2 regions of the Pectobacterium parvum genome follow, and region 1 is predicted to be linked to the other one. Evidence: predicted binding sites of a transcription regulator. Region 1 holds the regulator's gene; the other holds the start of a gene.
The links. Region 1 encodes ArgR, which controls arginine synthesis, uptake and breakdown. Its sites were predicted from a motif close to ANTGAATAAAAATACANT; they were not measured.

Region 1 (12,460 bases):
GTGCCGATGTCTTTACGCTCGGCGACGCCGTCTTTGCCTAACAGAATCGGTTGAGCGAAGAAGCGGGCATATTTGCCATCGCTTTCAACGTATGCACATTCCACCACACCGCTTTCGCCTTGCAGCGCACGAACCAGAGACAGACCAAAACGTGCCGCAGCCTGACCCATCGACAACGTAGCCGATCCGCCACCTGCTTTGGCTTCAACAACCTCAGTACCCGCATTCTGGATACGCTTGGTCAGATCAGCCACTTCCTGCTCGCTGAAGCTGATACCAGGAACCTGAGACAGCAGCGGCAGAATCGTCACACCAGAATGTCCACCGATAACTGGCACATTAATGTCCTGCGGCTGTTTGCCTTTCAGCTCAGCAACGAACGTGTTGGAACGGATGATATCCAGCGTTGTAACGCCGAACAGTTTGTTCTTGTCATATACGCCAGCTTTTTTCAGTACTTCGGCTGCAATGGCAACGGTCGTATTCACTGGGTTGGTGATGATACCGACACAGGCTTTCGGGCAAGTAACCGCAATTTGCTCAACCAGATTACGCACAATGCCAGCATTGACGTTGAACAGATCGGAACGATCCATACCAGGTTTACGTGCCACACCCGCGGAGATCAGCACGATATCTGCACCAACAAGCGCTGGTTTAGCATCTTCACCGCTATAGCCTTTGATCTTCACTGCTGTAGGAATATGGCTCAGATCGACGGCAACACCCGGCGTTACTGGGGCGATATCGTAAAGGGATAGTTCTGAACCTGAAGGAAGCTGGGTTTTGAGGAGGAGTGCGAGTGCCTGACCGATACCACCTGCTGCTCCGAGAACTGCAACTTTCATCCTAAACTCCTTATTATCATAAAATAAAAAAGTGCCGTGAATTCATTTGGTTATAAACAGAATATAAAAATGGGGATACGAGCAACCTACTTATCTTTCCATAAATGACACGAGAGACAAAAAATACGCTATGTCTCTAATAATAAATCAAAAACAACCATTCGTTTGAAAGGTAAGTAAAGTTAATAAGCTATTGAGCTATAACGCGGTGTTCATTCACGTGCGTTTAACCGGTGCGCTACATTACACCGATCAATGGCGTCCGAACAACATCATTCTGATAACATTTGATTTACTTTTATGTGACGCAGGACGCATTTTTCGGACTGCCCGAGAGTCGATTTTTTTTGAAAACAGCGACTAACGCATATCTGGTGAAAGGGACTGGAATTATACGCGATTTAATTGCATAAAAATTCACACAACTGCATAATAGGAAGATTAACCATAACAATTAATCCGGTGCAGAATGCGAAATTCGACAAAACAAGAAGACCTCGTTAAAGCGTTCAAGGCGCTGTTAAAAGAAGAGAAGTTCAGTTCTCAAAGTGAAATTGTTCAGGCATTGCAAGACGAAGGATTTGAAAACATCAACCAATCCAAGGTGTCACGCATGCTAACGAAATTTGGCGCCGTGCGCACACGCAATGCCAAAATGGAGATGGTGTATTGTCTCCCTGCCGAACTTGGCGTCCCGACGACATCCAGCCCGCTGAAGAACCTTGTGCTCGACGTGGATTACAATGATGCCGTCGTCGTGATCCATACCAGCCCTGGCGCCGCGCAGCTCATTGCTCGCCTGCTGGATTCACTAGGTAAGTCAGAAGGCATTCTCGGCACTATCGCGGGTGATGACACTATTTTTACCACCCCAGCAAGAGGCTTCAGCGTCAAACAGCTCTACGAAGCTATTCTGGTGTTATTCGAACAAGAGTTGTAATTCGCTTTTTTGCTACGCTTTCTTCACTACGTGTAGACCCGAGATCTACACGTAGTGATTACCGCTCGAACGCTCACACCGCAGGCAATTCAGCCAACGGCCAACGTGGCCGAACAGATACGCCCAGCGTCTGGCTCGCGCCATGCACAAGACGCACACTGCCTGCGTAGGCAATCATCGCGCCATTATCCGTACAAAATTCAGGCCGCGCATAAAACACTTCACCACCGCGTTTCACCATCACTTCACCTAAGCGCTGGCGCAGTGTCCGGTTTGCACTCACGCCTCCCGCCATGACCAGTCGTTTAAAACCCGTCTCATCCAACGCACGACGACATTTTATCGCCAGCGTATCTACGACGGCGTCTTCAAACGCACGAGCAATGTCAGCACGCGTTTGATCGTCATCACCATTGCTACGAATCGTATTGGCAGCAAACGTTTTTAGCCCAGAAAAGCTGAAATCCAGCCCCGGCCGATCGGTCATCGGGCGCGGAAACGTAAAGCGTTGGGAATTCCCCGCCTGCGCCATTTTCGACAGCATTGGACCACCGGGGTAATCTAATCCCAGTAACTTCGCCGTTTTATCAAACGCTTCACCCGCCGCATCATCAATCGACTCGCCCAGCAAACGGTACTCACCAATGCCTGTCACGCTGATGAGCTGCGTATGACCACCAGAGACCAGCAGCGCCACGAAAGGAAACGCCGGCGGGTTATCTTCCAGCATCGGCGCCAGCAAGTGCCCTTCCATATGGTGCACAGGAATCGCCGGTACACCCCAGGCGAATGCCAACGACCTACCGATCGTCGCGCCCACTAATAGCGCGCCAACCAAACCAGGGCCGGCGGTGTAAGCCACACCATCGATATCGTCAGCCTGTAGCCCAGCTTCACGCAGCGCCGCCTGAATCAACGGAACCGTTTTACGCACGTGATCTCGTGAGGCGAGCTCAGGCACTACGCCGCCGTAATCAGCATGCAATTTGACCTGGCTGTATAACTGATTGGCGAGCAAACCGGTTTCCGTGTCATAAATGGCCACACCGGTTTCATCACAGGATGTTTCGATACCCAATACGCGCATTGCTGTTCCTAACTTTGATGATGATACGAGCATGCGTTAAATGCCGCTTGCTTCAAACTGCGGATAGTCTACCATAAGCGACCTGATTTCTGCGCTGGCCGTGGCTGGGCGTTTTATGATCACCGCAATGCTTTACAAAGACGTCAGGTTTGCAGTAGAATTCCGCACCATTTTGAAAAGGCTGGCACAAGGCCAGCGGCAAACCGAATTTATTGAGGTGAGAGGCACATGCCGGTAATTAAAGTACGTGAAAACGAGCCGTTCGACGTAGCTCTGCGTCGCTTCAAACGTTCCTGTGAAAAAGCAGGCGTCCTGGCTGAAGTTCGTCGTCGTGAGTTTTATGAAAAACCAACGACCGAACGCAAGCGCGCTAAAGCTTCTGCAGTGAAACGTCACGCGAAGAAATTGGCTCGAGAAAACGCACGCCGCACTCGTCTGTATTAATTTTCAGGAGGGTTTCCCTCCAACGCGTGATTAATCCGCAGACTTAGCAGTTGCATACGTAAGGCCGTGCTTTCCAAAAGGAAGCGCGGCTTGTTGTCGTTTATAAGCTATATCCAATGTAATCACCTTACAGAAGGGTATACACTAGGGGCTTATGGCTGGACGAATCCCACGCGTATTTATTAATGACCTGCTGGCTCGCACCGACATCGTCGATCTCATTGACGCGCGCGTCAAACTGAAGAAGCAGGGCAAAAACTACCATGCGTGCTGCCCGTTCCATCACGAGAAGACCCCCTCATTCACCGTAAACAGTGACAAACAGTTCTATCACTGTTTTGGCTGTGGCGCACACGGCACAGCCATAGACTTTTTAATGAATTACGATCGTCTCGAATTCGTTGAAACCATTGAAGAACTGGCTACGATGCATGGTTTGGAAGTGCCTTATGAAACTGGCACAGGCCCAACTAAGCAAGAAATTCACCAACGACATAATCAGTACGAGCTGATGGGGCACATCAGCTCGTTTTATCAGCAAGCACTGCAACATTCCGTCGGAGTTCCTGCGTTGCAGTATCTGCAACAGCGTGGTTTAAGTGCAGAGGTGATCAGCCATTTTTCAATTGGCTTCGCTCCATCCGGCTGGGATAACGTTCTCAAGCGGTTTGGTGAAGGTAGCGATCGCAACGTATTGAACGATGTCGGTATGCTGGTGACTAACGATCAGGGCAGAACGTACGACCGCTTTCGCGAGCGCGTGATGTTCCCCATCCGCGACAAGAGGGGAAGAGTGATTGCCTTCGGCGGACGCGTGTTAGGTCACGATACTCCGAAGTATCTGAACTCACCAGAAACGGGCATTTTCCATAAAGGTCGCCAGCTGTACGGCCTGTATGAAGCACAGCAAAACCATAAAGATCTCAAACGACTCTTGGTTGTTGAAGGTTATATGGATGTGGTGGCGTTGGCGCAGTTTGGTATTGATTATGCGGTGGCATCGCTGGGTACCTCCACGACTGCCGAACACATTCAGTTACTCTTTCGCGCCACCGATCTGGTGGTGTGTTGTTACGACGGAGACCGTGCCGGACGCGAAGCGGCATGGCGCGCGCTGGAAACTGCGCTACCCTATTTGAACGATGGTCGCCAGCTACGTTTTATGTTCCTACCAGATGGTGAAGATCCCGACACGCTGGTGCGTAAAGAAGGCAAAGCCGCCTTTGAGCAGCGTATGGTACAAGCGTTGCCGCTGTCGCAGTTTCTGTTTGAGACGCTGCAACAGCAGGTGGATATGAGTTCTGCTGACGGTCGAACCAAACTTGGTATTCTCGCTATGCCATTGATTGGCAAAGTGCCGGGAGAAACACAACGGCTTTACTTACGCCAGCAGCTTGGCAACAAGCTGGGTATTTTGGACGACAGCCAGTTGGATCGGCTGCTGCCCAAAGCCGCAGAGCTGGAGCAGTCTTACCAGACGCCGCAACTAAAAGTCACAACTATGCGTATACTTATAGGACTCTTAGTGCAAAACCCAAGACTGGCGGCAGAGGTGCCTGACCTCGCGCTGGAAGGTATTGAGCAAGACAAAGTCCCAGGTTTATCGTTGTTTCAGGACTTGGTGAAAACTTGTAACGCCAGCCCGAGAATGAGTATGGCTCTACTGTTAGAACAATATCGTGACAGTAAATACTATAAACAGCTTGAAACCATCGCAGTATGGAACCATATGATCGTAGAGGAAGAACTCGACGAGAAGTTCAGAATCAGCTTGGCTGAGCTCTACGATCAGCTGTTGAAACAGCGACAAGACACATTGATTGCCCGTGACAGAACGCATGGACTCAACGCCAAAGAAAAAAAAGAGCTTTGGTCGTTGCAACTGGCATTGACCAGAAAACACTGATACAGAGGCTTAATTGCCGATAAATAGCAGGGTTGAGCCCTGCAAAGAGCCGCTACAGGGGCGCGGCGATAAGAAAAATACCCCTAATGCTATTGTTAGCGAACTACGCTGACCGACACCAACCCAAATACTCTGAAGTGTGGATACCGTCTTATGGAGCAAAACCCGCAGTCACAGCTGAAGCTGCTTGTCACCCGTGGTAAGGAGCAAGGCTACCTGACCTATGCTGAGGTCAATGACCATCTGCCGGAAGATATCATCGACTCGGATCAGATCGAAGATATCATCCAGATGATTAACGACATGGGCATCCAGGTGATGGAAGAAGCACCGGATGCAGACGATCTGTTGCTGGCCGAAAACACCAATGATGCCGATGAAGATGCGGCAGAGGCTGCTGCGCAGGTTCTATCCAGTGTTGAATCGGAAATTGGTCGCACCACCGATCCGGTTCGTATGTACATGCGTGAAATGGGTACCGTTGAGCTGTTGACGCGTGAGGGCGAAATCGATATCGCCAAGCGTATCGAAGACGGTATCAATCAGGTTCAGTGCTCTGTTGCGGAGTATCCTGAAGCCATTACTTACCTGCTGGAACAGTATGACCGCGTCGAAGCGGGCGAAAGCCGCTTGTCCGATCTGATCATCGGCTTCGTCGATCCTAATGCGGAAGAGGACATTGCGCCTACCGCGACTCACGTTGGTTCCGAGCTTTCGAGCGAAGAAATGGACGATGACGATGAGGAAAAAGAAGACGAAGAGGAAGAAGAAGACGACAACAGCATCGATCCTGAGCTGGCGCGTGAGAAGTTCACCGAGCTGCGTGTGCAATATGAAACGACCCGTCAGGTTATCAAAGCTCACGGTCGTAGCCATGCATTGGCAGCACAGGAAATCCTGAATCTGTCCGAAGTCTTCAAACAGTTCCGTCTGGTGCCGAAACAGTTTGATTTCCTGGTTAACAGCATGCGTTCCATGATGGATCGCGTTCGTACTCAGGAACGTTTGATCATTAAGCTGTGTGTTGAACAGTGCAAAATGCCGAAGAAAAACTTCGTCACGATGTTCACTGGCAATGAAACCAACGACACCTGGTTTGCCGCAGCAGTCGCAATGGGCAAGCCATGGTCTGAAAAGCTGAATGATGTTGAAGAAGACGTCACCCGCAGCCTGCAAAAACTGCAGCAGATCGAAGAAGAAACTGGCCTGACGATCGAGCAAGTTAAAGACATCAACCGTCGTATGTCGATTGGTGAAGCGAAAGCGCGTCGCGCCAAGAAAGAAATGGTGGAAGCCAACCTGCGTCTGGTTATTTCTATCGCGAAGAAATACACCAACCGTGGTTTGCAGTTCCTCGACCTGATTCAGGAAGGCAACATCGGTCTGATGAAAGCGGTAGATAAGTTTGAATATCGCCGTGGTTACAAATTCTCGACCTATGCCACCTGGTGGATCCGTCAGGCGATCACCCGTTCTATCGCCGATCAGGCGCGTACCATCCGTATTCCGGTACACATGATTGAGACGATCAACAAACTGAACCGTATCTCTCGTCAGATGTTACAGGAAATGGGTCGCGAGCCAACGCCGGAAGAGCTGGCTGAGCGTATGCTGATGCCGGAAGACAAGATCCGTAAAGTGCTGAAAATCGCGAAAGAGCCGATTTCAATGGAAACCCCGATTGGTGATGATGAAGATTCACATTTGGGCGATTTCATCGAAGATACGACGCTGGAGCTGCCGCTGGATTCCGCCACGTCGGAAAGCCTGCGTTCTGCGACACACGACGTACTGGCTGGCTTGACCGCACGTGAAGCAAAAGTCCTGCGTATGCGTTTCGGTATCGATATGAACACCGACCATACGCTGGAAGAAGTGGGCAAACAGTTTGACGTTACGCGTGAACGTATTCGTCAGATCGAAGCGAAAGCGCTGCGTAAACTGCGTCACCCAAGCCGTTCCGAAGTGCTGCGTAGCTTCTTGGATGATTAATTCATCCTCAGCTAATCCACACGATAGATAGCCACACTAAATAGCCTCGGTTCGCCGGGGTTATTTTTTGCCTGTCAGAACGCTCAGATTGAATTTATACGTTATCCTGCAACGCCTGATGCAATTCCTGATACGACACTACCAGCGACTCCAGCGTCGTACGATTCAGCCCGCTAGGGTTCGGCAGTACCCAAACCTGCGTTTTGCCAATACACAGCTCCTGACGCCCCCAGGAAACCTTCTTGATACCAAACGCCTGACTGAACGCCTGCTTCCCTAACACCGCCAGCGCACGCGGCTGATAACGTGTCATTTTCTCAATAATCGCATTTCCGCCTTGCAGCAACTCGTCCTGCTCCAGCTCGGTGGCTTCAACCGTTGGGCGCTCCACCAGCATGGTGATGCCGCATCCGGTGTCCAGCAGATGTTGTTCTTCCGCAGGTGCCAGCAAACGTTCGGTAAAACCCACCTGATGAATCACTTTCCAGAAGCGATTACTGGGGTTAGCAAAGTGGTAACCGTGATGGGCCGTCGACAGCCCGGGATTGATGCCGCAGAAAATAACCTGAAGATTCATAGCCAGAATATCGGTAATCATGTCTTTCCCTACTTCTGTTGACTACAGCCATCGTAAATTCTAATAGGAATAACAACAAGCTATCTTGGGTATAAAACCACCATCCGGCAGATAGGCTATAGACCTCCCCCTGTACATTACCGTATAATCATTGCCCATTCGGCCCCTTAGCTCAGTGGTTAGAGCAGGCGACTCATAATCGCTTGGTCGCTGGTTCAAGTCCAGCAGGGGCCACCAAATTTTAGCTTTAAAATCATATGATTAGGCCACCTTTCGCAAGGTGGCTTTTTTGTTAATTGTGGTCACTGCCCCCTTTTTGTCCCCCTAGTTTTCAGGCTCCCCCTATAATTAGTCGGGTAAACGCTGATCATCCAATTCAGTGGCAGAGAGAGCGATTAAAAAAACCACCAAAAAAGAACAGAATACTTTTCAGTTTTCAAAACGCCCAGATTTGCCATGAAACCCGTGCCAGTTCTGGCTTTGCGGGTTTTTCTTTTCTTGCGACCATGCGCTAATTTTGATCCTTTAAACTCACGTAAAATAAAAAAAACCTTTTAATATCTGATTATTATGATTTATCGCCGATCCTTTTTAGATCCTCAAAACTGAAAAAACCTGAAATTCCTTTCAATTCTTTCAGTTTGAGACTTTTACCAAACCCCAGCAGTGGCGCAGGCTGGCGTATCCTTTTTTAGAAAAATAAAACTGAAAAATGTTTATGATCCGAAAACCGCAGGCGGGTGCGGTGTAGCGCCGATTTTGTCATGTGAGCGTTTATTTCATGTGTGTACTAACGGCGCATGTATATGGCTCATAACATTTGTACTTAACGGTTGCTGTAAGGCTTCACAAACAGTAAACGCCATAACAGGCATCCCGGTGATCAGTGCGGTTAGCATAGGGAGGCGAGAAGGGAGAGAAAAAGTCATTTTCCATCAATTCCTTGATTATGGTGTGGCTTGTCGCCAGCGCTATTTTAGCGGCCAGAAAGCCAATCGCTGTTTTTGACATATACCAAGATGGTAGCGTTAGACGGCGTGATATTGCGAATATTTCTTGTCCGACCACTCCATTATTAAGTGTGAATCGGGTATGATGCCGCTGCCGTTAACCGTTCATCGGCTGCTCAAAATCCCCTCAGTGTTATCAGCATGTTTATCCTGCTTTTTAACCTCACGCGCGATAACGGTCAGAAACAGTTTTCCACACAGTTGAAACGATCCCTATAAAAAAGTGTCATGATAGATGTAGCGCGATGAGAACGACTCTTTATGCGGTACGCTGTTAATCACTTAAAGACGAGTATCATGAAGATTAAGCAAACATTTACCTGGGCATTACTCCACCCGCGCTATTGGATGACTTGGTTCGGCCTTGGCGTGCTGTTTTTATTAGTTCAACTCCCTTACCCGCTGCTGATGAAGCTCGGAAGCAGTGCGGGTCGTTTATCCCGCGTCTTTCTGAAACGCCGGGTGTCGATTGCCAGACGCAATCTTGAATTGTGCTTCCCTACGATCTCTGATGACGAAAGAGAAGCGATGATCGACAGTAACTTCGCTTCGCTCGGAATGGCATTGGTTGAAACCGGCATGGCCTGGTTTTGGTCCGATCGCCGCGTGCGCCAGTGGTTTGATGTTTCAGGGCTGGAGCATTTACAGCACGCGACCGCAAAAGGTCAGGGCGTAATGGTGATTGGTATTCACTTTATGTCGCTGGAACTGGGTGGCAGGGCGATGGGGCTGTGTCAGCCAATGATGGCGATGTACCGTCCGCACAATAATAAAGCGATGGAAATGGTCCAAACCTGGGGGCGTTCTCGTTCCAACAAAGCGATGATCGACCGTAAAGATCTGCGTGGGATGGTACAAGCGCTAAAACGGGGTGAAGCGGTATGGTTCGCGCCCGATCAGGATTACGGCCCTAAAGGTAGCGTTTTTGCGCCGTTCTTTGCGGTGAAAAATGCGGCGACCACTAGTGGCACGTACACCATTAGCCGTCTGGCAAAACCGGCGATGATGACGACAGTGTTGATCCGCAAGCCCAATGCTTTAGGTTATCAACTGGTGATTCAGCCTGAATTACAGGATTATCCTTATCACGATGAGCAGGCTGCGGCGTGCTACATGAATAAGGTGATTGAGACAGAAATCATGCGTGCGCCTGAGCAGTATCTCTGGCTGCACCGCCGCTTTAAAACCCGTCCGGCAGGGGAAGTGTCGCTCTATGCCTGATGCGAACTACGCCTGATACGCAGTGCCGCACCGGTTTTCATACGGTGCGGCACTGCCGATGGTGCTTTATTCTTTTTCTAACAGTAGTCCGCGTGGAGCGAAGGATTTTTTCATTGAACCAACGTATTCGTGGCGAGCCAGATAGCGGTAGCAGCCAGCGGCAAGGAATGCGCCGATAAACCAACTGAAGTTGGCCGCGTCACGCCACTGTGGCGTGAAGGTGATAATCAACCCAATGGTCACCGCGGGAATCAATGCCATTATCGCATTGGGATTGAAGCCATTTCGATACCAGTACTTCCCTTTTGGCGTCGCGTCGAACAGATCGTCCACATAGATTTTCCCGCCTTTGATGACATAGAAATCCATGAGCAGAATGCCGAACAGCGGGCCGATAAAGGCACCGAGTACGTCGAGCGTGTAGTGAATCAACTCTGGCGAGTTGAAGAGGTTCCACGGCGTGAGCAGTACGGAGCCGACAGCGGCGATCATTCCGCCCGTGCGGAAGCTGATACGCTGCGGTGAACAGTTGGAAAAATCAAACGCTGATGAGACGAAGTTAGCAACAATATTGATCCCGATGGTTGCGATAATCATGGTCAGCACGCCAAGCGCGACGGCAAAACCGCTGTCAATATGCGAGACGGTTTCAATCGGGTCGGTAATCATGCGGCCGAATAATGACTGTGTTCCCGAAACAATCACCACGGTGATAATAGAGAACAGCAGAAAATTGAACGGCAGACCCCAGCGGTTTCCTCGACGGATTTCCTGCATGCTTTTTCCGTAGCGAGAAAAGTCACCGAAGTTCAACAGCGGGCCGGAAAAGTAGGAAACAACCAGTGCAGTGGCGGTGAGCATTTGCCAAAGTTGCTCGCTGGTCGTGAGTGTTTTGCTGGTCAGCGTAAAAGAAATATTCTCCCATCCGGTCTGGTAAACAATCCAGATCGCGAGCGCCGTCATCACCACGTAAACCGCTGGGCCTGCAAAATCAATAAAGCGTTTAATCGCGTTCATGCCATGCCAGAAAACAAGGGCTTGCAGGAACCACATGATGCCAAAGCAGATCCATCCCAGTGCGGACAGGCCGAGCCAGTGGCTCTGTGTCAGTGGGGCGAGCGCAGGATAAAACTTCAGCAGAACTAGCATAAGTGCATGCGCGGCCAGATACGTCTGAATGCCGTACCAGGCAAAAGCGATGAGGCCACGAATGACGGCGGGAATATTGGCACCAAAGACACCGAATGCCTGACGGCAAATCACCGCATAAGGAACGCCGCTCATCTGGCTGGGTTTCGCGACCAAATTTGCGCAGACCTGCACAATACAGATGCCCACCAGCAGACACAGCAATACCTGCCAGCTTGCCAGCCCTAGCGCAAAAAAGCTCGCTGCAACCACGTATCCACCCATGCTGTGCACATCTGACATCCAGAATGAAAAGATGTTGTACCAAGACCAGGTTTGAGCACGTGTCGGTGCCAGATCCTCATTGCAGAGTTTGGGGCTGTACGCGTTGCTACCATTACCTGTAATCATTTTTTCTGGCATGGAATCTGCTCCTTTTACCCTAGTCGTGAAATGAATGACGTTATGTATGTAGAAAAGGAGCTGCATTAATCAGGCCAAAATTAATTTCTTGTATACGTGTTTTATGTTTTTTGTGTACGATTTAATAAGAATGTGACAACGAGAAAAGCGAATGAACTACACTTACGGACTGGGAAATGAGCAGTTTTTGCAGCAAAAAGATGATGTTATCTACCAGGCTCTGCTTAACGCTATCGTCGAACACCAATTACTGCCGGGCACAAAATTGCCGGAGGAAGCGCTAGCAGATGTGTTTGATGTGAGCAGAACGGGAATTAGAAAAGTCTTACAACGTCTTGCGATGGTGCAGATGGTGACGTTAACGCCCAAGCGTGGTGCGCAGGTATCGACACCCTCCGTTGAAGAAGCGCAGGAAATTTTCCAGACTCGCCGCTTTATTGAGTGTGCCAATCTGTCTGAAGTGGTGCTGCGCTGCCAGTCTCCTCATCTGGCGGCGTTAGATCGATTGATCGTGGCAGAGCAGCAGGCACATGCAGACCAAAACGGTGCGGAAGCGATCCGCCTGTCTGCCGCATTCCATATTCAACTCCAGGCGATCTCTGGCAATACCGTGCTAACGGGAATTGTGTCGCAACTGACGCTGCGCTCATCACTGGTTATCGCCGCCTATGGCACGCCGTGGCAGCAGGGGTGCCGATGCCACGATCATCACGATCTGCTGGCGTTACTACGGGATAAAAATGTCTCAGGGTTAGCGGAAGCGATGACGCAGCATTTTGATGACATTGTTGCCAGCCTGCGTTTTGACCGGGATGAAAACGTGGAGCCGGATTTCCGCCGACTGTTCGGCCATATTAAGGAGAAGCTCGCGTGAAACCTTGCAT
Region 2 (12,460 bases), 510 kb from region 1:
GCACTTTACTTTCATCAATTAAATCAAACCGAAGCCGCGTCATGCAGTGCCAGGCTTTATTAATGTTTTCGCTTCCGCCAACCAGTTTAATGATTGACTGAATAACGTCATTTTTTCCCATGAAATAAACTCCCCGCATAGCCTTATGTTATTTTGGGCCGAATTATTTCCACCGATAGTAAAAACTTAAAGAATAAAAAACAAACCAATAAAACATGATGCTCGTCACATGGTTAGTATGTTAGGGGCTGTTTGTTGCCATTATTCGATAATTGGTCTGGTTTTTTAATCAATTAGATGGCTTTTACAAACCAAAATAAATCTTTTAAATAAGAGGTTTACAATAAAAGAAAAAATAAGTAGAAAACAAAAAAAGAAACTGATTTTAGACTGTGTTTTTTCCGGGTATCGCTATTCCGGTAAATGCTCTGGAGGATATTTTTGTGTTGCCGACAATCATTACTGACATTGAATGTCTTGTTACCCGCCCCGACCGTCATAATTTAGTGACGGTGGTAGTTCACACGGATAAAGGCGTGACGGGTTATGGATGTGCGACCTTCCAGCAGCGCCCGCTGGCCGTCAAGGCGATGGTGGACGAGTACCTCAAACCGCTGCTGCTAGGACGAGATGCTAACCACATTGAAGATCTGTGGCACATGATGATGGTCAACGCCTACTGGCGTAACGGGCCGGTGATCAACAATGCGGTGGCGGGCGTCGATATGGCGCTGTGGGACATCAAGGGCAAGCTGGCGGATATGCCGCTCTATCACCTGTTTGGTGGGAAATCTCGCGATGCCATTGCCGCTTACAGCCATGCTGCCAGCGATACGCTGGACGGACTGTATCAGGAAGTGGATCGGCTGTATGCGCAGGGCTATCGTCATATCCGCTGCCAGCTAGGATTTTATGGCGGTAATCCCGATGCGCTGCACAGCACGCGGCAGCCAACGGAAGGTGCCTATTACGATCAGGAGCAGTACATGGCTAACACGCTCGCCATGTTCCGTGCGCTGCGTGAGAAATACGGCGATCGCTTCCACATCCTGCATGATGTTCATGAGCGTCTGTTCCCGAATCAGGCAGTACAGTTCGCCAAAGCGGTAGAAGTGTATCGTCCCTATTTTATCGAAGACATTTTGCCGCCTGCGCAAAATGAGTGGCTGGCGCAGATCCGCAGCCAGAGTGCGGTGCCGCTGGCGACCGGGGAGCTGTTTAATAACCCTGCCGAGTGGCAGAATCTGGTGATTAACCGTCAGGTTGATTTCATTCGCTGCCATGTCTCACAGATTGGCGGGATCACACCAGCACTGAAGCTGGGCGCGTTCTGTCAGAACTTTGGTGTGCGTCTGGCGTGGCACTGCCCACCGGATATGACGCCCATCGGCGCGGCGGTCAATATTCACCTGAATATCCATTTGCACAATGCCGCCATTCAGGAGTTTGTCGCTTACCCAGAAAATACTCGCAAGGTCTTCCCGCAGGCGGTGGAGCCGGAGAAGGGCTATCTGTATCCGATTGAACGCCCCGGTATCGGCGTTGGGATCGATCTGGATGCGGCACGGGAATTTCCCGTCGTCTATCGTCCGCACGAATGGACGCAAAGCCGCCTGCCGGATGGCACGATGCATACGCCCTGAGTCTTACGGCGACTGGCGGAAGGTTAAGTTATCGCGGTTGAAGGGGATGACGTAGGTGCAGGCGTAGTTAATGTCGATGATGTCGCTCGATTCGTACACGCGACCGCCCTGTAAAATACCGCGATTAAGAATATGCATCGCCGCCGTGCCTTTCTTGCAGCCCAGTAGCTCAGCCTGTGCTTTCGTGACGTTAACCGCCTGATAATGCGTCAGATAGTGTGAAATCGCATAGCCCTTGCTGAGCACATACTGCTGAATAGAACCTTCAATAATCTTCTGGCTCATGTCTGGGAAGTCTGCGGCAGGCATTTTCGAGATCTCGATCTGTACTTTACGGTTATCGACGTAGCGTAATCGGCTGAATTCCCAGATGAACGTATTTTCGCTGATAGCAAAAACCTGCTGCTCTTCCCGATTCGGTAGCCGCTTATGCAGGCTAAGCAGGCGAGATGAAATCTGAGTGAATTTCTTTTCGGTAATCGAGTTATACACCAGCGGATTGCTGCGTACACCCTGATTAATGAAGTTACCCGAGCCTTGCACCAGATGGATCGCGCCGATGCTGGCGAGCTTTTCCAGCGCCTGACGGATGGTAAAGCGCGACACGCCGTATTCTTCCGCCAGTTGGCGTTCCGGCGGCAGCTTTTCTGGCAGCGGATCGGTGTGCTGATAGATTTTGCTCAGTAAATCCTGTGCGATGAAGTCTTTCTTTTTCATGAGCTGTCTCAAAATAGCCTTGCCAGCGTGACTGACAAGGCCACTTGCGTCGGATCAGTGGTGACAGAAGTGATGAATAACCTGTGAAATCAGCTCCCGCGTTGGTTTGATAAACGCGGTATCAATATATTCATCCGGCTGGTGCGCCTGTTCGATCGATCCCGGCCCAAGAACCAGCGTCGGGCACAGCGTCTGAATAAACGGTGCTTCGGTACAGTAGTTCACGATTTCCGTTTTTGTCCCCAGCAGCTTCTCTACGACGGACACCAGACGGTGATCGGGTGGGCATTCATAGCCGGGAATCGGAGGATGCAGCTCGCTGATGGTCAATCGGCCCGGCCAGCGCTGGCTGACAGGTTCAAGCGCTTCTGACAGCAGTCCATCCAAATCGTTAAGCGTAATGCCCGGCAGCGGACGGATATCCATATGCAGCTCACAGCAGCCGCAGATGCGGTTAGCGGCATCGCCGCCGTGAATGTGGCCGAGGTTCATGGTCGGGTGAGGAATGTGGAAAATCGGGTTGTGATAGCGTTCCTGTAGCGTATTGCGCAGCACCAGCAGGTGAGAAATGGCTTCGTGCATCAGCTCAATCGCGTTCACGCCGCGCGACGGATCGCTGGAGTGACCGGACTGCCCCTGAATACGGATCGCGTTGGACATGTGGCCCTTGTGGGCGCGCACCGGTTGCAGCGAGGTCGGCTCGCCGATGATGGCGCAGTCCGGGCGAATCTGCGTGGATTCGGAGAAATACTTGGCACCGGCCATCGTCGTCTCTTCATCTGCCGTTGCCAGCACATAGAGCGGTTTCGTCAGCTTGGTCGGATCGATATCGCGTAAAGCATCCAGAATAAAGGCAAAGAAGCCTTTCATATCCGCCGTACCCAGACCGTACAGCTTGTTGTCGTGTTCGGTCAGCGTGAACGGGTCGCGCGTCCAGCGACCGTCGTCGAACGGGACGGTGTCGGTATGGCCTGCCAACAATAAACCGCCTTTTCCTTCACCAATCCGCGCCAGCATATTAAATTTATTAAGAGTGCTGGGGACCGGTTGGACTTCCACATGGAAGCCAAGATCGCCGAACCAGCCTGCCAGCAGGTTGATTAACGTATGATTACTTTGATCGAGCGCGCTGTCGGTGGCACTGATGGACGGTGTGGCGATCAATGCCCGATATAGCTCAATAAAAGGGGGTAAATTCATCTTCACTGTTGACAGCCTCTGGTTAGGATAGTATCAATATTCATGCATTTATTTTGAATAAAAATACAATAATGCTCGGCGAAAGGAAACCCAAAGGTACGGCGATGACGATTCGTCACTTTCACTGAGTTTCGCGGGTGAACAGCGTACCGACGCTGGTGAGCCCTGTTACCGGTTCCATAGATAAGTAAGAAGGTATACGGATCCCATGCTGAATACGCTGATTGTTGGTGCAAGTGGTTATACCGGCGCTGAGCTTGCGCTCTACCTGAACCGTCACCCACAGATGAACATAACCGCTTTGATGGTTTCTGCGCAAAGTGTCGATGCAGGAAAATTGATTTCTGATTTACATCCGCAGCTCAAAGGCATCATCGATGTTCCGGTAAAACCGCTGACCGATGCGGAAGAAGCGGCGAAAGGCGTGGATGTCGTTTTTCTGGCGACCGACCACAAAGTCAGCCACGATCTGGCCCCTGTTTTTCTGGCGGCAGGCTGCACTGTTTTTGATTTGTCCGGCGCGTTCCGCGTACAGGATGCCGAATTTTATCGTCGCTATTATGGCTTTGAGCATCAGCACCCTGACTGGCTGGCAAAAGCGGTTTACGGGCTGGCCGAATGGCGTGCTGAAAGCGTAAAACAGGCGCAACTGATTGCCGTGCCGGGCTGTTATCCAACGGCTGCGCAGCTGGCGCTGAAGCCGCTGCTGGATGCCCAACTGCTGAACCCGGCTCAGTGGCCAGTGATTAATGCCGTGAGCGGCGTGAGCGGGGCAGGGCGTAAAGCGTCTATGACCAACAGCTTCTGTGAAGTCAGCTTCCAACCGTACGGTATTTTCAACCACCGTCATGAACCTGAAATTTCAACGCACCTCGGCACGCCGGTCATCTTCACGCCGCATTTAGGCAACTTCGCTCGCGGTATTCTGGAAACCATCACTTGCCGCCTGCAACCGGGCGTCACGCAGCAGGATGTCGCCGAAGCCTATCACAATGCCTATCACGATAAGCCGTTGGTTCGCCTGTATGATAAGGGTGTTCCGGCGCTGAAATCCGTTGTCGGCCTGCCGTTCTGCGATATCGGTTTCTCCGTCGATGGCGAGCACCTGATCGTGGTGGCAACCGAAGATAACCTGCTGAAAGGCGCGGCGGCACAGGCTGTGCAATGCATGAACATTCGTTTTGGTTTCCCTGAAACCCAATCGTTAATTTAATGACTACTGGTCCCGACATTTCGAGGCGCGAAGCATAATGAATCCGTTAATTATCAAACTAGGTGGCGTTTTACTGGATAGCGAAGAAGCACTGGAGCGTCTGTTCACCGCGCTGGTGGCTTACCGTCAGGAACATCAGCGTCCGCTGGTGATTGTGCACGGCGGCGGCTGTCTGGTTGATGAGCTGATGAAGAAACTGTCTCTGCCTGTCGTGAAGAAAAACGGCCTGCGCGTCACGCCTGCCGATCAGATCGACATCATCACCGGTGCGCTGGCGGGTTCCGCCAACAAGACGCTGCTGTCATGGGCGAAGAAGCATGATATCAACGCAGTCGGCCTGTGCCTGGGCGATGGCGGCAGCACGACGGTCACGCAGCTCGATGAGTCTCTGGGCTTTGTGGGCAAAGCGGAAGCGGGATCGCCTGCGCTGCTGAACACGCTGCTGTCTGCGGGCTACCTGCCTGTCGTCAGCTCCATCGGCATTACGGCACAGGGCGACCTGATGAACGTCAACGCTGACCAAGCGGCGACGGCACTGGCGCAAACGCTGGGCGCGGATTTAATCCTGCTGTCTGACGTGAGCGGCATTCTGGACGGTAAAGGCCAGCGTATTGCCGAAATGACGTCAGAGAAAGCCGAGCAGCTGATTGCTCAGGGCATCATCACCGATGGCATGATTGTTAAGGTTAACGCCGCGCTGGATGCTGCACGTGCACTGGGGCGTCCGGTTGATATCGCCAGCTGGCGTCATGCTGAGCAGCTACCTGCGCTGTTCAACGGCGTGTCGATTGGTACACGTATTCTGGCGTAAGTCGTTTCTGGGTATGGCATGATGCGATACCAACATGAATTAAATTCTGGGAGTAATCGTTATGGCTTTGTGGGGCGGTCGGTTTAGTCAGGCAGCAGATCAGCGTTTTAAACAATTTAATGACTCACTGCGGTTTGATTACCGTCTGGCAGAACAGGACATCGTTGGCTCGATCGGCTGGTCGAAAGCGCTGGTGACGGTCAATGTGCTTAGCGAGCAGGAGCAGCAGCAGCTGGAACAGGCGCTGAATGCGCTGCTGGTTGAGGTTCAAGCTGATCCTGAGATGATCCTGCAAAGCGATGCAGAAGACATTCATAGCTGGGTTGAACTGCGTCTGATTGAGAAAGTCGGCGATTTAGGTAAAAAGCTGCATACCGGTCGTAGCCGTAATGATCAGGTCGCGACTGACCTGAAACTGTGGTGCAAGGCGCAGATTGCAGAACTGCTGCTGTCGGTACGCCAGCTGCGTCAGGCGCTGGTCACGACGGCGGAAGCCAATCAGGATGCGGTGATGCCGGGTTACACCCACTTGCAGCGTGCGCAGCCGGTGACGTTTGCACACTGGTGCTTGGCTTACCACGAAATGCTGGCGCGTGATGAAAGCCGTCTGGAAGATACGCTGAAGCGTCTGGATGTCAGCCCGCTGGGCTGTGGTGCGCTGGCAGGAACGGCTTATCCGATCGACCGTGAGCAACTGGCGGGCTGGCTGGGATTTGCCTCGGCCACGCGTAACAGTCTGGACACGGTTTCCGATCGCGATCATGTGCTGGAACTGTTGTCCGATGCCTCAATCGGCATGATCCACCTGTCGCGTTTTGCCGAAGATCTGATCTTCTTCAACAGCGGTGAAGCGGCGTTCGTTGAGCTGTCTGACCGTGTGACATCAGGTTCTTCCCTGATGCCACAGAAGAAAAACCCAGATGCGCTGGAGCTGATTCGCGGTAAATGTGGTCGCGTACAGGGCGCGTTGACCGGCATGATGATGACGCTTAAAGGCTTGCCGCTGGCGTATAACAAAGACATGCAGGAAGACAAAGAAGGGCTGTTTGACGCGCTGGATACCTGGCACGACTGCCTGATGATGGCGGGTCTGGTGCTGGAAGGCATTCAGGTGAAGCGTCCGCGTTGTAAAGAAGCCGCCGAGCAAGGCTACGCGAACTCGACAGAACTGGCGGATTACCTGGTCGCGAAAGGCGTTCCGTTCCGTGAAGCGCACCATATCGTGGGTGAAGCGGTGGTTGAAGCCATTCGTCAGGGCAAAGCATTGGAAGCGTTGCCGCTGGCCGATCTGCAAAAATTCAGCGCCGTGATTGGCGAGGATGTGTACCCGATTCTGGCGCTACAATCCTGTCTGGATAAGCGTGCGGCACAAGGTGGCGTATCACCGCAGCAGGTTGCCAAAGCGATTAGTGATGCGAAGCAGCACTTAGCCTAAGTTGCCCTCTTCTGTTTCAGTTCCCCCAACGTGGTGTTTCGCGTTGGGGGATTTCTGCGTTACCGATCTGATTCTTCTGCAAATTATCATCTATCCATTTTCATATGGAATGCGGCTCGCATTTTTCTGCTCAGCATCTTCCCCACCAGAATTGTTTCTGGACATCCATACAGTATCATTTTACCTTGACCGACAGCGTGAAAGGCCTGCGGAGGCAAAGTGGATATCAGCATATTTTATGGTCTGGGCGGCAGTGCGGTCGGGCTATTGGTCGGGTGGTTAATTGCCAGCCTGATTCATCAGCAGAAGTTGTCGCGGCATGACACCGAACAGCAGTTGCTGGCGCAGACATTGCAGCAGGCTCAGCAGTCACTCAGCGAACAGCAGCAGGCAAAACAGCAGGACGAACAGCGGCTACGGCAAAACGAGCTGGAGCTGCGCACGGTTCACGCTCAACTCTCTGCCAGCCATGAAAAGCTGCAACAGCTTGCTGAACTCCGCGAGGAATGTGTGCAGTTAAATCAGGAACTGCGAACGCTGCGTGAAATCAACAGCTCGCAGGAAGCGGAGCTGCGGGAAGTCACCATTCGGCTGGAAGAAACCCGTATGGCGGCGGAAGAAAAGCAGCGTCTGCTGGCAAACAGCGAACAGCGGTTGACGACGCAGTTTGAGAATCTGGCGAACCGGATTTTTGAACATAGCGGCCGCAAAGTGGATGAACAAAATAAACAGAGTCTGGATAAGCTGCTGATGCCGCTGCGTGAGCAGCTTGATGGTTTCCGCCGTCAGGTGCAGGACAGCTTTGGTGCGGAAGCGCGCGAGCGTCACACGTTGGCGCATGAAATCCGCAATCTGCAACAACTGAACGCGCAGATGGCACATGAAGCTATCAATCTGACGAAAGCACTGAAAGGCGACAATAAGACGCAGGGTAACTGGGGCGAGGTGGTGTTAAGCCGCGTGCTCGAAGCCTCCGGCCTGCGTGAAGGCTACGAGTATCAAACTCAGGTTAGCGTGCAAACAGGCACAAATAGCCGCCTGCAACCGGATGTCATCGTGCGTTTACCGCAGGGCAAAGATGTTGTGATCGATGCCAAAATGTCGCTGGTGGCCTACGAGCGCTATTTTAATAGTGACGATGATGCAGAGCGGAGTGTGGCGCTGAACGAACATTTGCTCTCGGTTCGCAGCCATATTCGGCAGTTGAGCAGCAAAGATTATCAGCAGCTTCCGGGTCTGCGTTCGCTAGATTATGTGCTGATGTTTATTCCGGTCGAACCTGCCTTTCTGGTCGCTATCGATCGCCAGCCCGAATTGATCAACGAGGCGTTAAAGCACAATATTATGCTGGTCAGCCCGACCACGCTGTTGGTGGCATTACGCACCATCAACAATTTATGGCGCTATGAACAACAGAGCCGTAACGCACAGCAGATCGCCGAGAAAGCCTCGCGGCTGTACGATAAACTGCGGTTGTTTGTCGATGATATGGAAGCGCTGGGGCTGAGTCTGGATAAAGCGCAGGGCACTTATCGTCAGGCGATGAATAAACTTTCCTCTGGGCGTGGTAACCTTATTGGCCAGGCTGAGGGGTTCCGTGCGCTGGGTGTAGAAATCAAACGCACGATTAGCCCGTCATTAGCAGAAAAAGCAACGGCCCATGAGCACGCTGAACGCGATGAATTACCGGATTCCGTAGCACCCGACGCTGTTTCGCCAACCGTGAAAACGGAGGGCGAAGAAGGGGAAATCCCTTTCGCTGCCCGTACTGATTCGTACTAAATAGGTATGAATTTCGTGGGCTTGGGCACCATGCTATGCGAAATTAGTGCAGTGGGGTTTTTATACGGGTCTGGTACACTCTCACCATTAATGGGTAGACCCGAAATTTGACTGAAATAGTAGGCGGATAAGATGGCAAGTGAGCAGGAGAAAACGGCCGACTTTGGTTTTCGGACTGTCGCCAGAGATGAAAAAGAAGTCATGGTGGCTGAGGTTTTTCATTCTGTAGCAGCAAAGTATGACTTGATGAACGACCTGATGTCCTTTGGTATCCACCGTGTCTGGAAGCGTTTCACTATCGAATGTAGTGGCGTAAGACGTAACCAGCGAGTTCTGGATCTTGCCGGAGGCACAGGGGATTTAACTGCCAAGTTCTCCCGTATGGTTGGCGAAGGTGGTGAGGTCATTCTGGCGGACATCAATGCATCAATGCTGAAAGTGGGCCGCGAAAAACTGCGTAACAAAGGCATTATCGACAACATCAACTACGTGCAGGCCAATGCTGAAGCGCTGCCGTTCCCTGATGACTTCTTCGACTGCATTACTATCTCCTTTGGTCTGCGCAACGTGACGGACAAAAACAAAGCGCTGCGCTCAATGTACCGCGTGCTGAAGCCGGGTGGTCGCTTGCTGGTTCTGGAGTTTTCCAAGCCGATCATTAAACAGCTGAGCACCATTTACGATGCGTATTCATTCCATATCCTGCCGAGGATTGGCGAAGCCGTGGCGAGTGATGCCGGGAGCTACCGCTATCTGGCGGAATCTATCCGCATGCACCCCGATCAGGAAACGCTGAAAGGGATGATGAGCGATGCCGGTTTTGACAGTGTTAACTATTTCAACCTCACCGGTGGAATCGTTGCGCTGCATCGTGGGTTTAAATTCTGATTGGAAACGCCAATGCTGATAACGTCTTTTCTGACTGCTACGCTGGAAACCGCGCTGAATCAGCTGCTTTTTCACGACACGGTTTCTTGCGATCGCAGCATGAAGTCTGCTCGCCAGCGCTTACAGGGAAAAACACTCCAGATCGAGCTGGCTGAACTGGATATGCCCTTGGTGCTGGTGTTTAACGAACAGCGGCTGGACGTGATCAGCCAATGGGGCGAGCCAGCGGATTGCTGCCTGAAAACACGCGTGCCGGTTCTGATGAAATTACGCGATCGTCAGCAGCTATCGTCGCTGATGCGCAGCGGCGAGCTGGTGATAGAAGGCGATATTCAAGTTGTTCAACAGTTCATCGTGCTGGTTGATCTGGCGGAGTTCGATCCGGCGGAGTGGTTGTCCCCCTATCTGGGCGATATTGTTGCTCAGGGGCTTACCCAAACGGCACAGAAAACCCTGAGTTTCCTGAGACGCTCATTACATCAGCAGCAACATTTCTTGTCTGAGACGCTAACGGAAGAGTGGCGACTGGCTCCAGGAAAACTGGAAAACGCCTGGTTCCATGAGGAAATTGTTGCGCTGGATAAATCCGCCGATACGTTGTCCGAACGGCTGGCGAAGCTGGAGACTTTACGATGACGCCCAGTGAATTACGCCGCCTTTACAGCATTGTGCGTGTGCTGTTGGGCTATGGTCTGGACGAACTTATTCCTAAAATGCGACTGACGCTGCCGCTACGTGCGGGTCGTCGTCTGCTGTTCTGGTTACCCAATCGTCACCGCACTAAGCCTTTAGGGGAACGCCTGCGTTTGGCGCTTCAGGAACTGGGGCCCGTGTGGATCAAGTTCGGACAAATGATGTCTACACGCCGCGATCTGTTCCCACCGGCTATCGCCGATCAACTGGCGATGTTGCAGGATAAGGTTGAGCCGTTTGATGGCAAATTGGCGCGCGAGCAAATTGAGCTGTCGATGGGTGGAATCCCCCTTGAAGAGTGGTTTGATGATTTTGATATTAAACCGCTGGCCTCTGCCTCGATTGCACAGGTGCATACCGCATGCCTGAAAAGCACGGGAAAAGAGATCGTTATCAAGGTTATTCGCCCGGATATTTTGCCTGTCATCAAGGCGGATATGTGCCTGATGAAACGTCTGGCGGGGTGGTTACCTCACCTGTTGCCGGATGGTCGTCGCCTGCGTCCGCGCGAAGTGGTTCTGGAATATGAAAAAACGCTGCTTGATGAGCTGAACTTGCTGCGAGAAGCGGCAAACGCCATCCAACTGAGGCGTAATTTTGAGAACAGCCCGATGCTGTATGTGCCGGAAGTTTATTCGGATTATTGCAGCGAAAGCATGTTGGTGATGGAGCGAATCTACGGTATTCCGGTTTCTGATGTCGATGCGCTGACAGCCAATGGCACGGATATGAAGCTACTGGCAGAACGCGGCGTTCAGGTTTTCTTCACGCAGGTGTTCCGCGACAGTTTCTTCCACGCAGATATGCATCCCGGCAATATCTTTATCAGCCACGAGCACCCGGAAGACCCGCAATACATTGGTATTGATTGCGGTATCGTCGGTTCGTTGAATAAAGAAGATAAGCGCTATCTGGCTGAGAATTTCATTGCCTTCTTCAACCGTGATTATCGTAAAGTTGCTGAACTGCATGTGGATTCGGGTTGGGTGCCTGCGGACACGAATGTTGCAGATTTTGAGTTTGCTATTCGTACGGTCTGTGAGCCGATCTTCGAGAAGCCGTTGGCGGAAATTTCGTTCGGTCATGTATTATTGAATTTGTTTAATACGGCGCGTCGCTTCAATATGGAAGTACAGCCGCAGTTAGTGCTGCTGCAAAAAACGCTGCTGTATGTCGAAGGCGTGGGTCGGCAGCTTTATCCGCAGCTCGATCTGTGGAAAACCGCCAAGCCGTTTCTGGAAAACTGGCTGAAACAACAGGTCGGTTTGCCTGCGGTTTTCCGTGCGCTCAAAGAAAAGGCGCCGTTCTGGGCTGAAAAATTGCCGGAAGTCCCTGAGCTGTTTTATGACGGCCTACGTCAGCATAAGATGTTAAAGCAAAGCGTCGATAAGCTGGCCTATGAGTTGAAGACGCAGCAGTCTCGGCAAGGACAGTCACGATATCTTTTGGGTATTGGCGCAACGCTGCTAATCAGTGGTACGTTGTTACTGATCAGCCGTGTTGAAGCCGATATGGTTCCCTCAGGGTTGATGGCCGCAGGAATTGTTGCCTGGATTATCGGCTGGCGTCGAACTCGTTGAAGCAGATCATGATGCACGCCAGAATTACCCGATATAATTACGGGAATTCTGTCGTTCCCCTTTTTGAAAAGAGGTAAATGTTATGGGTGGTATTAGTCTCTGGAACCTGTTGATTATCGCAGTCATCGTCATCTTACTGTTCGGAACCAACAAGCTGAGAACGCTGGGTTCGGATCTGGGTGCATCCATCAAAGGCTTTAAGAAAGCGATGGGTGACGATCAACCGTCCACTAGCGCAGACAAAACGCAGCCAGATGCCGATTTCTCTACCAAGTCTATCGCTGACAACCAATCAGACGTCAAGCCGGGCGAAACGAAGAGCCAGCATAAAGAGCAGGTGTAATCTGTGTTCGATATCGGTTTTGGTGAATTGCTATTGGTGATGGTTCTCGGCCTGATTGTTCTCGGGCCTGAGCGTTTGCCTGTGGCAGTCAGAACGGTTGCAAGCTGGATCAGGACGCTGCGTTCGCTGGCGTCTACGGTTCAGAATGAACTGTC

Region 2: the regulator ArgR is predicted to act here: its motif matches at 3,613-3,630, upstream of argC (N-acetyl-gamma-glutamyl-phosphate reductase).

The regions. Positions count from the first base shown of each region.
Region 1 is NZ_CP087392.1:911,520-923,979, forward strand. It holds gene mdh (malate dehydrogenase) at 1-848, opposite strand, end outside; gene argR (transcriptional regulator ArgR) at 1,318-1,788, shown strand; gene tsaD (tRNA (adenosine(37)-N6)-threonylcarbamoyltransferase complex transferase subunit TsaD) at 1,862-2,875, opposite strand; gene rpsU (30S ribosomal protein S21) at 3,104-3,319, shown strand; gene dnaG (DNA primase) at 3,474-5,225, shown strand; gene rpoD (RNA polymerase sigma factor RpoD) at 5,379-7,217, shown strand; gene mug (G/U mismatch-specific DNA glycosylase) at 7,312-7,815, opposite strand; tRNA gene LOZ86_RS04185 (tRNA-Ile) at 7,956-8,031, shown strand; gene lpxP (kdo(2)-lipid IV(A) palmitoleoyltransferase) at 9,102-10,025, shown strand; gene LOZ86_RS04195 (NCS1 family nucleobase:cation symporter-1) at 10,092-11,576, opposite strand; gene LOZ86_RS04200 (GntR family transcriptional regulator) at 11,728-12,450, shown strand.
Region 2 is NZ_CP087392.1:399,859-412,318, forward strand. It holds gene LOZ86_RS01765 (PTS transporter subunit EIIC) at 1-121, opposite strand, end outside; gene LOZ86_RS01770 (starvation-sensing protein RspA) at 444-1,643, shown strand; gene LOZ86_RS01775 (GntR family transcriptional regulator) at 1,647-2,360, opposite strand; gene argE (acetylornithine deacetylase) at 2,415-3,566, opposite strand; gene argC (N-acetyl-gamma-glutamyl-phosphate reductase) at 3,769-4,773, shown strand; gene argB (acetylglutamate kinase) at 4,811-5,584, shown strand; gene argH (argininosuccinate lyase) at 5,646-7,019, shown strand; gene rmuC (DNA recombination protein RmuC) at 7,239-8,801, shown strand; gene ubiE (bifunctional demethylmenaquinone methyltransferase/2-methoxy-6-polyprenyl-1,4-benzoquinol methylase UbiE) at 8,934-9,689, shown strand; gene ubiJ (ubiquinone biosynthesis protein UbiJ) at 9,702-10,325, shown strand; gene ubiB (ubiquinone biosynthesis regulatory protein kinase UbiB) at 10,322-11,962, shown strand; gene tatA (Sec-independent protein translocase subunit TatA) at 12,045-12,305, shown strand; gene tatB (Sec-independent protein translocase protein TatB) at 12,309-12,460, shown strand, end outside.